Regions from separate parts of the Lentzea sp. HUAS12 genome, predicted to be linked through region 1. Evidence: riboswitches for the same ligand, from Rfam matches in the RefSeq annotation. Region 1 holds a riboswitch; each other region holds the start of a gene.

Region 1 (3,267 bases):
GCGCGACCGCGTACGGCAGCGTCACGTTGGTCAGCGCGTAGGTCGAGGTGCGCGGGACGGCGCCCGGCATGTTCGCGACGCAGTAGAACACCGAGTTGTGGACCTCGTAGGTCGGCTCGGCGTGCGTGGTGGCGCGCGAGTCCTCGAAGCAACCGCCCTGGTCGATGGCGATGTCGACGAGCACCGAACCCGGCTTCATGTCGGCGACCAGCGCGTTCGACACGAGCTTGGGTGCGGCGGCACCGGGGACCAGCACGGCGCCGATGACCAGGTCGGCCTCCCGGACGGCCTGCTCGATGGCGAACGAGTTCGAGGCGAGCGTGCGCAGGCGGCCCTGGAACTGGGCGTCGATCTGGCGCAGGCGGTCGACGTTGGTGTCGAGGATCTGCACGTCCGCGCCCATGCCCACGGCGATGGTGGCGGCGTTGATGCCGGCCACGCCGCCGCCGATCACGACCACGCGGGCCGGGGCGACACCGGGGACGCCACCGGGCAGCACGCCACGGCCACCGGAGGGCTTCATCAGGCTGAACGCGCCGACCTGCGGGGCCAGCCGGCCCGCGACCTCGGACATCGGGGCGAGCAGCGGCAGCGCGCGGTTCGGCAGCTGCACGGTCTCGTAGGCGATGGCCGTGGTGCCGGACGCCAGCAGCGCCTCGGTCAGCGGCTTGTCGGCGGCGAGGTGCAGGTACGTGAAGAGGGTCTGGCCGGCGCGCAGGCGCGGGTACTCCTCGGCGATGGGCTCCTTGACCTTCAGGACCAGGTCGCCCTCGGACCAGACGTCGTCGGCGGTCGCGAGGACCTTGGCACCGGCGGCGAGGTACTCCTCGTCGGTGATCGCGGAGCCCAGACCGGCGCCCTGCTCGACGAACACGTCGTGCCCGCGGCTCGTCAGCTCGTGCGCACCGGCAGGGGTGAGAGCGACGCGGTACTCGTGGTTCTTGATCTCGCGGGGAACTGCGATCCGCACGATGACTCCTCCGTTCGGTGGCCGACATCTCACAATGTGAGCCACTCGCAAGGTCATGTCACTGTGCAGATCGCACTATCCGGCACCTGCTGGATTGTTCACTTGGGACAGAGCGACCTGAACGTGGCTCGCGTTCCAGTCGACGTCCCCGCGTTGACACTCGACCGGGACCGCACATAGCGTGCGCGCCGAGAACTGAACACCGGCCGCGGCGCGCAAGCGCCACAACCCGAGTGGGAGAGACCTCGACGACCGAGTCGGGGCGCCGAAGGGGCAAGCTCCCGCACACTCTCAGGCAGCAAGACCGCTCGGGGTAGGCAACTCTGCACGGCGGAGGGGGCGCAAGCAGTCCTGACCCGTCACAGCCAGAGGAGTCGCGCCGTGGAGTTCCCCGAGAACCTGCTCTACACCGTCGAGCACGAGTGGGTCGACTGGACGCCGGGCACCCAGGACCCGCTGACCTGCGGAATCACCGAGTACGCGGCCGACGCGCTGGGCGACATCGTCTACGTGCAGCTCCCCGAGGTCGGTGCGAAGGTCATCACCAACGAGGTCTGCGGCGAGCTCGAGTCCACCAAGTCCGTCAGCGACCTGTTCTCGCCCGTCACCGGCGAGGTCATCGAGGTCAACAGCGCCGTCGTCGAAGACCCGGCCATCGTGAACAACGACCCGTACGGCGCCGGCTGGCTGTTCAAGGTCCGCGTCGAATCGGCCGAGAACCTGCTCACGGCGGCGAAGTACGCCGAGCTCACCAAGACCGACTGACATGGGCCTGATTGACCGCTCCACCACCACGAAGGACTGATCAGTGGCGATCAGCGTTTTCGACCTGTTCTCCGTCGGCATCGGCCCGTCCAGCTCCCACACGGTCGGCCCGATGCGCGCGGCGGCCATGTTCGTCGACAAGCTCGGTGAACGCGCATCCACAGTGGACCGCGTGCACGTCGAGCTGTTCGGCTCGCTCGGCGCGACCGGGCACGGCCACGGCAGCCCGAAGGCCGTGTTCCTCGGCCTCGAGGGCAACCTTCCCGAGGAGGTCGACCCCGCGGTCGCGGCCGGCCGCGTCGAGGAGATCATCTCCGGCGGACGGCTCAAGCTCGGCGGCACGCACGAGATCGGCTTCGTGCACGACCGCGACCTCGTCATGCACCGCCGCAAGTCACTCCCGTTGCACCCCAACGGGATGAGCTTCGAGGCGTTCGCGGACGGCAAGTCGGTCGAGCACGCCGTCTACTACTCGATCGGCGGCGGCTTCGTCGTCGACGAGAACGCGAGCGGCACCGACCGGATCAAGCCGGACACCACGCCGCTGCCGCACCCGTTCCTGACCGGCGACCAACTCCTCGCGCGCTGCCGCGAGACCGGCCTGTCGATCAGCGAGATCATGATGGCCAACGAGCTGTCGTGGCGCACGGAAACCGAAGTCCGCGAAGGACTTCTGCACATCTGGCACGTCATGCAGGAGTGCGTCGAACGCGGCTGCACCGAACACGGCGTCCTGCCTGGCGGCCTCAAAGTCCGCCGCCGCGCAGCCGAGATGCGCAAACGCCTGGAGGGCGAGCACTTCGTCACCGACCCGCTGCGGGTCATGGACTGGGTGACGCTCTTCGCGCTCGCCGTCAACGAGGAGAACGCGGCGGGCGGCCGCGTCGTCACCGCACCGACCAACGGCGCGGCCGGCATCGTCCCGGCGGTCCTGCACTACTACACGAAGTTCGTGCCGGGAGCCTCCGACGACGGCGTCGTCCGCTTCCTGCTGACCGCGGGCGCGATCGGCGTCCTGTTCAAGGAGAACGCGTCGATCTCCGGCGCCGAGGTCGGCTGCCAGGGCGAGGTCGGCTCGGCCTGCTCGATGGCCGCGGGCGGGCTCGCCGAGGTGCTCGGCGGCACCCCCGAACAGGTCGAGAACGCCGCCGAGATCGCGATGGAGCACAACCTCGGGCTGACCTGCGACCCGATCGGCGGCCTCGTGCAGATCCCGTGCATCGAACGCAACGCCGTCGCGTCCATCAAGGCCATCACGGCCGTGCGCATGGCGTTGCGGGGCGACGGCTCGCACTTCGTGTCGCTCGACAAGGTCATCAAGACCATGCGGGACACCGGCAAGGACATGTCCGTGAAGTACAAGGAGACGGCACGCGGCGGCCTCGCCGTGAACGTCATCGAATGCTGAACTCGGCCATCAGGTCGACGTTCTCCAGCGCTTGCTGAGCGTCCCGGCTGTCGATCCTGGACAGCCGGGCGCGCAGCGCGGGGGAGTGCAGCCAGTCGCGGATCGGCTTTCCGGGGTCGTCCCA
Region 2 (3,267 bases), 1.2 Mb from region 1:
ACGGGTGCAGCGTCGAGAACTCCGGCCACGTGATGGACTCCATCTCCGCGGTGGCGTTCAGCTTCATCGTGCAGGAGCCGAGCGGGATCATGCTGCGGTCGAGGGCGACGTCCTTGTCGGACAGCGCGCGCAGGTAGCGCAGCAGCGCGGTCTCCGAGCGGTGCGCGTGGAAGACCGGGTGGGTCAGGTAGTCCGAGGTGCGGCGCAGGTCGGCCGGGATGCCGTCGGCGGTGTCGGCGTCGATGGCGTCCACATCGGCCTTCGTGACGCCGAAGGCCTCCCACACGGCGATGATGTGCGCGCGCGTGGTCTTCTCGTCGCAAGCGATTGCGACGACGTCGGAGTCGACGAGACGCAGGTTGATGCCGGCCTCGCGGGCCTTCGCGACGACCTCGGCGGCCTTGCCCTCGACGCGGACCTCGACGGTGTCGAAGAACTCGCCGTGCACGACGTCGAGACCGGCCTCGCACAGGCCCGTGGCGAGCACGGTGGCCATGCGGTGCACGCGGGTCGCGATGCCGCGCAGGCCCTCGGGACCGTGGTAGACGGCGTACATGGACGCGATGACGGCCAGCAGCACCTGCGCGGTGCAGATGTTCGACGTGGCCTTCTCGCGGCGGATGTGCTGCTCGCGCGTCTGCAGCGCGAGGCGGTAGGCCAGCGAGCCGTCCGAGTCGACGGAGACGCCGACGAGACGGCCGGGCAGCTGGCGCTCCAGACCGGACCGGACGGCCATGTAGCCAGCGTGCGGGCCGCCGAAGCCGATCGGGACGCCGAAGCGCTGCGTGGTGCCGACGACGACGTCCGCGCCGATCTCACCGGGCGCGCGCAGCAGCGTCAGCGCGAGCAGGTCGGCGACGACGACGGCCTGCGCACCGGCGGCGTGGATCTCCTCGACGAGCGCCTTCTGGTCGCGCACCACACCGGACGCGCCGGGGTAGGACAGCAGCACGCCGAAGAAGTCGCCACCGAGGCCCAGGCCCTCGATGCCCTGCGACAGGTCGGCGACGACGATCTCGATGCCGAGCGGCTCGGCGCGCGTCTCGATGACGGCCAGCGTCTGCGGCAGCGTGTCGGCGTCGATGACGAACTTGTTCGACTTGGACTTGCCCGCGCGGCGCACCAGCGTCATCGCCTCGGCGGCGGCGGTCGACTCGTCCAGCATGGACGCGTTCGCGACCGGCAGGCCCGTCAGGTCGCCGACCATCGTCTGGAAGTTCAGCAGCGCTTCGAGGCGGCCCTGCGAGATCTCCGGCTGGTACGGCGTGTAGGCCGTGTACCAGGCCGGGCTTTCCAGGACGTTGCGCAGGATCACGCCCGGCGTCACGGTGTCGTAGTAGCCGAGACCGATCATCTGCGTCATCGGGCGGTTCTGCGACGCGAGCTCCCGCAGCTCCGCGAGCGCCTCGGTTTCGGTGGCGGGGGCCGGCAGGTCCAGCACGAGGTCGCGCTCGTGGATGGACGACGGCACCGCGTGCTGCGCCAGCTCCTCGAGCGACCCGACGCCGATGACGTCGAGGATGCGCGCGAGCTCGGCGGGGCGCGGGCCGACGTGGCGGTCGGCGAACGGGGTGCCGTGCTCGAGAGCGGCGAGCGGAATGCGGTCCTGCGTCATCAAACGCCTCCGGGGTGGCTTGAGGGCACACGTGTCCTGTGCCCTCCCCGCTCTGTCCGTACCCCGAAGGGCGCCTGAGAGGTTCACCCGTCGTGAGAACGGGCTTTCACCGTCGGCGGGATCCCCTCGCGGGGGTCCACTTTCCAGAGGCGTCTCGCTCGGCGGTCCTGGATGCCTGAGAGGTTCCCGGGGAGGGACTTGCTCCTTCGGCGCCGGGCTCGGGGCCCGGTCTCTCCCGCCTGAGTTCAGCGACTACCCGGGAAGAATACCCGCAGGCAGCCCGGGTAGTCGCTAGGGACGCGACCTACGTCTCAGTGGCGAGACCGGCGAGCGCCGGCGCGACGGGGTCGGCGGGGTCGTCCCGCAGCGCCACGAGCAGGTGCCGGGTGCCGACGACCCGGTCACCGCGCCGGGCCGCGACGAGCTTCGCCCGTTCCACCGCCCGTTCCACGGTGCCGCCCTCGGGCAACGCCTCCCGGTCCACGCCCGCCTCGCGCAACGCCGCCGCGCCACCCGACTCGAACTCGGGCTTCAGCCGGCACCCCGCCGCGGTCAGCTGGTGGTCGACCGTCAGCACGGCCTCCACGAGGTCGCGCGACGAGACGTCCCGGCGCGCGGCGACGGCGAGGCGTTCGGCCTCGCCCCGCACGACCGTGAGCACCGGCCCGCCCAGGCCCTGCCCGCGGGCGACGAGGCGCGTCAGCCGGCGCACGTACCCGCCGCCGGCGTCCCCTTCCAGCGCTCCCGCCTTGCGCAGCAGCCAGACGGCGGGTGCCTCCTCGACCTCGGCGTACTTCCGCGCGGCGTCGGCCCGCACGGCCGCGGCCGTGGCCTCGACGTCCACGCCGCGCAGCAGGAACAGGTCGGCCGCCCGCCCGGAGTCGAGCGACAGCAGGGCGAGCGAGAGGTGGGTCGTGGTCAGCACGCCGTCGCCGGCCAGGACGATCGCCGCCCGCAGGCACTCGTCCAGCGCGCGGGACACCGGCAGCACGGTCTCGACGCGGGCGTGGTGGTGGGCGGCGCGCACGAGCGCCATGACGTCGGGGCCCGGCTCGGCGAGACCGCCGTCGTCGCCCGCCCAGTTCTCGGCCCCCCGCGCCATAGCCTGCGGCCGCACCGACTTCACGCCGAGCTTGCGGCCGGGGCCGATCGTGTCGATCAGCGAGATCAGCAGGTTCTCGGTGCCGACGAAGCCGAACTCCAGGCGGAACGCGCGCTGCACGGCCGCGGCCAGGACCTTGACCACCTGCGACGAGGGTGTGTGCGTCATGCCCGCAACGCTAGGGACGCCGATCGGCCCCGCGCTGCTGCCGACCGGCCACCGGGGGCGGCCGGTCGGCCACGATCAGCCGGTGGCGCGCTCGCGGCGGCGGCGGGTCAGCTCGTCCTCGGTCATCGGGGCGATCTCGACGCCGTCCGCGCGTTCGGCCGGGAACTCGTGGATCGTGCCGGAGATCTCGCGCATCGCACCGCTCACCGCGATGCCGAACACGCCCTGACCACCCTGCAGCAGGTCGACGACCTCCTCCGGCGAGGTGCACTCGTAGACGGTGGTGCCGTCGGAGAACAGCGTGATCCTCGCCAGGTCCTGCACGCCGCGGCGGCGCAGGTGGTCGACCGCGACCCTGATGTTCTGCAGCGAGACACCGGTG
Region 3 (3,267 bases), 830 kb from region 1:
TCCGAGACGTGGTACGGCACGACGTTGTAGAGCTTGCCGGAGAAGTTGATGCGCATGCCGTGGGTCAGGTGGCCGCCGTGCGCCAGGTCCAGGCCCAGGATCGTGTCGCCGGGCTGCAACAGGGCGAACATGGCGGCCGCGTTGGCCTGCGCGCCGGAGTGCGGCTGGACGTTCGCGAAGCCGGCGCCGAAGAGCGACTTGATGCGCTCGATGGCGAGGCGCTCGACGACGTCCACGTGCTCGCAGCCGCCGTAGTAGCGGCGGCCGGGGTAGCCCTCGGCGTACTTGTTGGTCAGCACCGAGCCCTGGGCCTGCAGGACCGAGACGGGCGTGAAGTTCTCCGAGGCGATCATCTCGAGAGTGCCCTGCTGGCGTGCCAGCTCGGCCGCAACGGCCTCGGCCACCTCGGGGTCATACTCCGCGAGGGAAGCGTTGAACTGGTCGGACATCTGGAAGATCTCCCTTACTTGGCGCGCTTGTAGAACGGAAGTGCGACGACCTCGACCGGCTGCTTCTTGCCGCGGACGTCCACCAGCAGTTGGGTGCCCGGTTCGGCACTGGCCTTGGTCACGTAGGCCATCGCGACGGAGTAGCCGAGGGTCGGGGACAGCGCGCCCGACGTCACCTCGCCCACGACCTCGTCGCCGTTCAGCACCGCGTAGCCGTGGCGCGGGGCGCGGCGCTCGGGGGTCTTCAGTCCGACCAGGACCGAGTCCACACCGGACTCCGCGACCTTGGTCAGGGCGTCGCGGCCCACGAAGTCACCGGGCTTGTCGAGCTTCACGACGCGGCCCAGGTTCGCGTTGTACGGCGTGAGCGACGTCGTCAGCTCGTTGCCGTACAACGGCATCCCGGCCTCGAGGCGCAGCGTGTCGCGGCAGCCGAGACCGCACGGCTTGAGCTCGTGCGCCTCACCCGCGGCGAGCAGCGCCGCCCACACGGCGGACGCGTCGGCGGGCGCGACGAACAGCTCGAAGCCCTCCTCACCGGTGTAGCCGGTGCGGGCGAGCAGCGCGTCGACACCGGCCACGGTGGACGGGTACGAGGCGTAGTACTTGACCGTCGACAGGTCCGTTTCGGTGAGACCCGAGAGGATCTCGACCGACTTCGGGCCCTGGATGGCGATGAGCGCGTAGTCGGTCGACCTGTCCGTGACGACGGTGTCGAAGCCGGCGGCGCGCTCGACCAGAGCTTCAGCCACCACTGCAGCGTTGGAGGCGTTCGCGACGACCATGAACTCCTCGTCGCCGAGGCGGTACACGATCAGGTCGTCGATCACGCCGCCGTCGGCCTGGGTGATCATCGTGTAGCGCGCCTTGCCGACGGCCAGCGCGGAGATGTGCCCGACCAGCGCGTGGTCGAGGGCCTCCCCCGCGGCCGGGCCGGTCAGCACGATCTCACCCATGTGCGTGAGGTCGAACAGGCCGGCGGTGGTGCGCACCGCGTGGTGCTCCGCCAGCTCGGACGAGTAGCGCAGCGGCATCCGCCAGCCCGCGAAGTCGGTGAACATCGCGCCGAGCTGCTCGTGCTCGGCGTTCAGAGGCGTGAGGCGGGACATCAGAACGCTCCTCCAGGGTGCGCCGAAGAGCCGGACGCGGCCGGCTGAGGCATCAGAAGAATGACACGGTCCATCGGAGACTCCTCACTAGAGCGAGCCTCCCCCTCTGTCATGAGCCTGAGAGCTTCACCACCGGAGTGGCTTGCACCGTGGGCGAGGCCGCCGAGCGGCCTGCTTTCCAGAGTTGCCTTCGTCGCGCGGTACTTGTACCTGAGAGATTCCGGGGAGGAGTTGCTCCTTCGGCGCTCCCACCGAAGGGAGCTCTCCCGCGCGACGTCAACGGCCGTGTTCAGTTGGTAGCCCCAGACGCTAGCAGGCCAAACGTCACAGCGGCACGCCCTGCGCCGTCTTCTCGACCACCTTGCGCTCCGCCCAGAACGACAGGAACGGCACGGTGCCGGCGAGCAGCACGAGGGCGGTGCCCTTGATCGACCAGCGCAGCTTCAGCGCCAGGTCGACGGAAATCACCAGGTAGATGGCGTAGAGGAAGCCGTGGACCGGGCCGACGACCTTCATCGCGCCGCCCATGTCCGCGGCGTACTTGAGCACCATGGCCACGACCAGGAGCAACAGGAAGACTCCGACCACGTAAGCCATGACCCTGAACCGGGTCAACGCACCCTTCATCTGCCCGCCTTCGCTCAACGACCGTCCCGCGCGTTGAGGTCCGCGAGCATGCGGTTGTAGGCCGCGAGCTCCGCGTCCTCGTCGTCGTCGATGTGCTCGACAGGCGCGGGTTTGACGGCGACAACCGTACTTACCGGCTTCGGAGCAGGCGCAACCGGCTCGGGTGAGAGAGCCTCGTCACGGCGTTCGCGCGCGAGCCTGCGGAAGCGCCACACCATGAAGAGCGGGAAGAGGCCGAAGAGCGGCCACTGGAGCACGTAGCCGAGGTTCTGGAACGTGCCGCTGGCGGACTCGAAGCGCTGCCACTGCCAGTACGCGAGCCCGCAACAGACGACCAGCGCCGCCAGACAGGCGAACGCGATCAGCACACGTTGGGGAGTAAGGAGGCCGCGCACGACCTCCACACTACTTGGGTGAGGCCTCCGCGAAGAGGAGGCCACCCGTGAAGGGATGGAGTCCTTCGGGGGGTCCGGGGGCCGCCCCCGGCGAAAACACTCCGAAGTCGGCTTGGCGAGCGCGCTCCGCGAGCGCGCAACACCACCAACGCAGGGCTCCCGCCTCCGAGAGCCCGTTGCCGAACTACGCGACGCCGTCCCGGCGCTGCCTCTGCAGACGTGCGACGCACCAGGCCGCGGCGGAGCCACGGCGGAGGTGCTGGAGAACCGTCATCGGTCCCAGGCGCCTCCCGAGGTCGGCAGGCGTGAGGCCGGCCGCGCGGTAGTCGAGCGCGCGCTGGTCCAGCGGGCTGATGCCCGCGTCCCACCACTGCTCGGCCTCGGCGACGTCGCCCACCAGCTGCCAGTAGCTCGCCGCGGCGGCGAGCAGTGCCTCGGGTGCCTCCGGCGCCCGCTTGCGCATCGCGGCCACGTAGGCCGGATCCGCCGAGTCGACCTTGACCAAGCCACGCGACCCGCTCCTGCCTCCCCGCTGCACGGGGATGCCTGGCGCCGAGGGGGGAGCCTCCGCGAGCCACGCGTTCTTGATCCGGTTCACCTCCTGCATCTCTGCGTCATCAGACCGTTCAGCCGCCCACTGCTGCAACAGCTCGTGGACCCCGGAGTCCTCGACCATCAATGCCTCCT

Evidence for each region. A riboswitch is a leader RNA that binds a small molecule or an ion and turns the genes downstream of it on or off. The one in region 1 is predicted to bind glycine.
Region 2: linked by a shared signal. The riboswitch ahead of gcvP (aminomethyl-transferring glycine dehydrogenase) and the one ahead of gcvH (glycine cleavage system protein GcvH) in region 1 are both predicted to bind glycine.
Region 3: linked by a shared signal. The riboswitch ahead of gcvT (glycine cleavage system aminomethyltransferase GcvT) and the one ahead of gcvH (glycine cleavage system protein GcvH) in region 1 are both predicted to bind glycine.

The regions. Positions count from the first base shown of each region.
Region 1 covers NZ_CP099738.1:8,067,028-8,070,294, forward strand. Annotated here, with positions in the region: gene ald (alanine dehydrogenase) at 1-970, opposite strand, end outside; glycine riboswitch at 1,195-1,287, shown strand; gene gcvH (glycine cleavage system protein GcvH) at 1,352-1,735, shown strand; gene ND450_RS37870 (L-serine ammonia-lyase) at 1,779-3,143, shown strand; gene ND450_RS37875 (hypothetical protein) at 3,130-3,267, opposite strand, start outside.
Region 2 covers NZ_CP099738.1:9,225,608-9,228,874, reverse strand. Annotated here, with positions in the region: gene gcvP (aminomethyl-transferring glycine dehydrogenase) at 1-1,615, opposite strand, end outside; glycine riboswitch at 1,666-1,764, opposite strand; glycine riboswitch at 1,768-1,863, opposite strand; gene ND450_RS43475 (Clp protease N-terminal domain-containing protein) at 1,920-2,885, opposite strand; gene ND450_RS43470 (MerR family transcriptional regulator) at 2,961-3,267, opposite strand, start outside.
Region 3 covers NZ_CP099738.1:8,895,676-8,898,942, reverse strand. Annotated here, with positions in the region: gene glyA (serine hydroxymethyltransferase) at 1-449, opposite strand, end outside; gene gcvT (glycine cleavage system aminomethyltransferase GcvT) at 464-1,558, opposite strand; glycine riboswitch at 1,655-1,746, opposite strand; glycine riboswitch at 1,747-1,837, opposite strand; gene ND450_RS41810 (DUF3817 domain-containing protein) at 1,883-2,185, opposite strand; gene ND450_RS41805 (hypothetical protein) at 2,200-2,580, opposite strand; gene ND450_RS41800 (transcriptional regulator) at 2,765-3,256, opposite strand.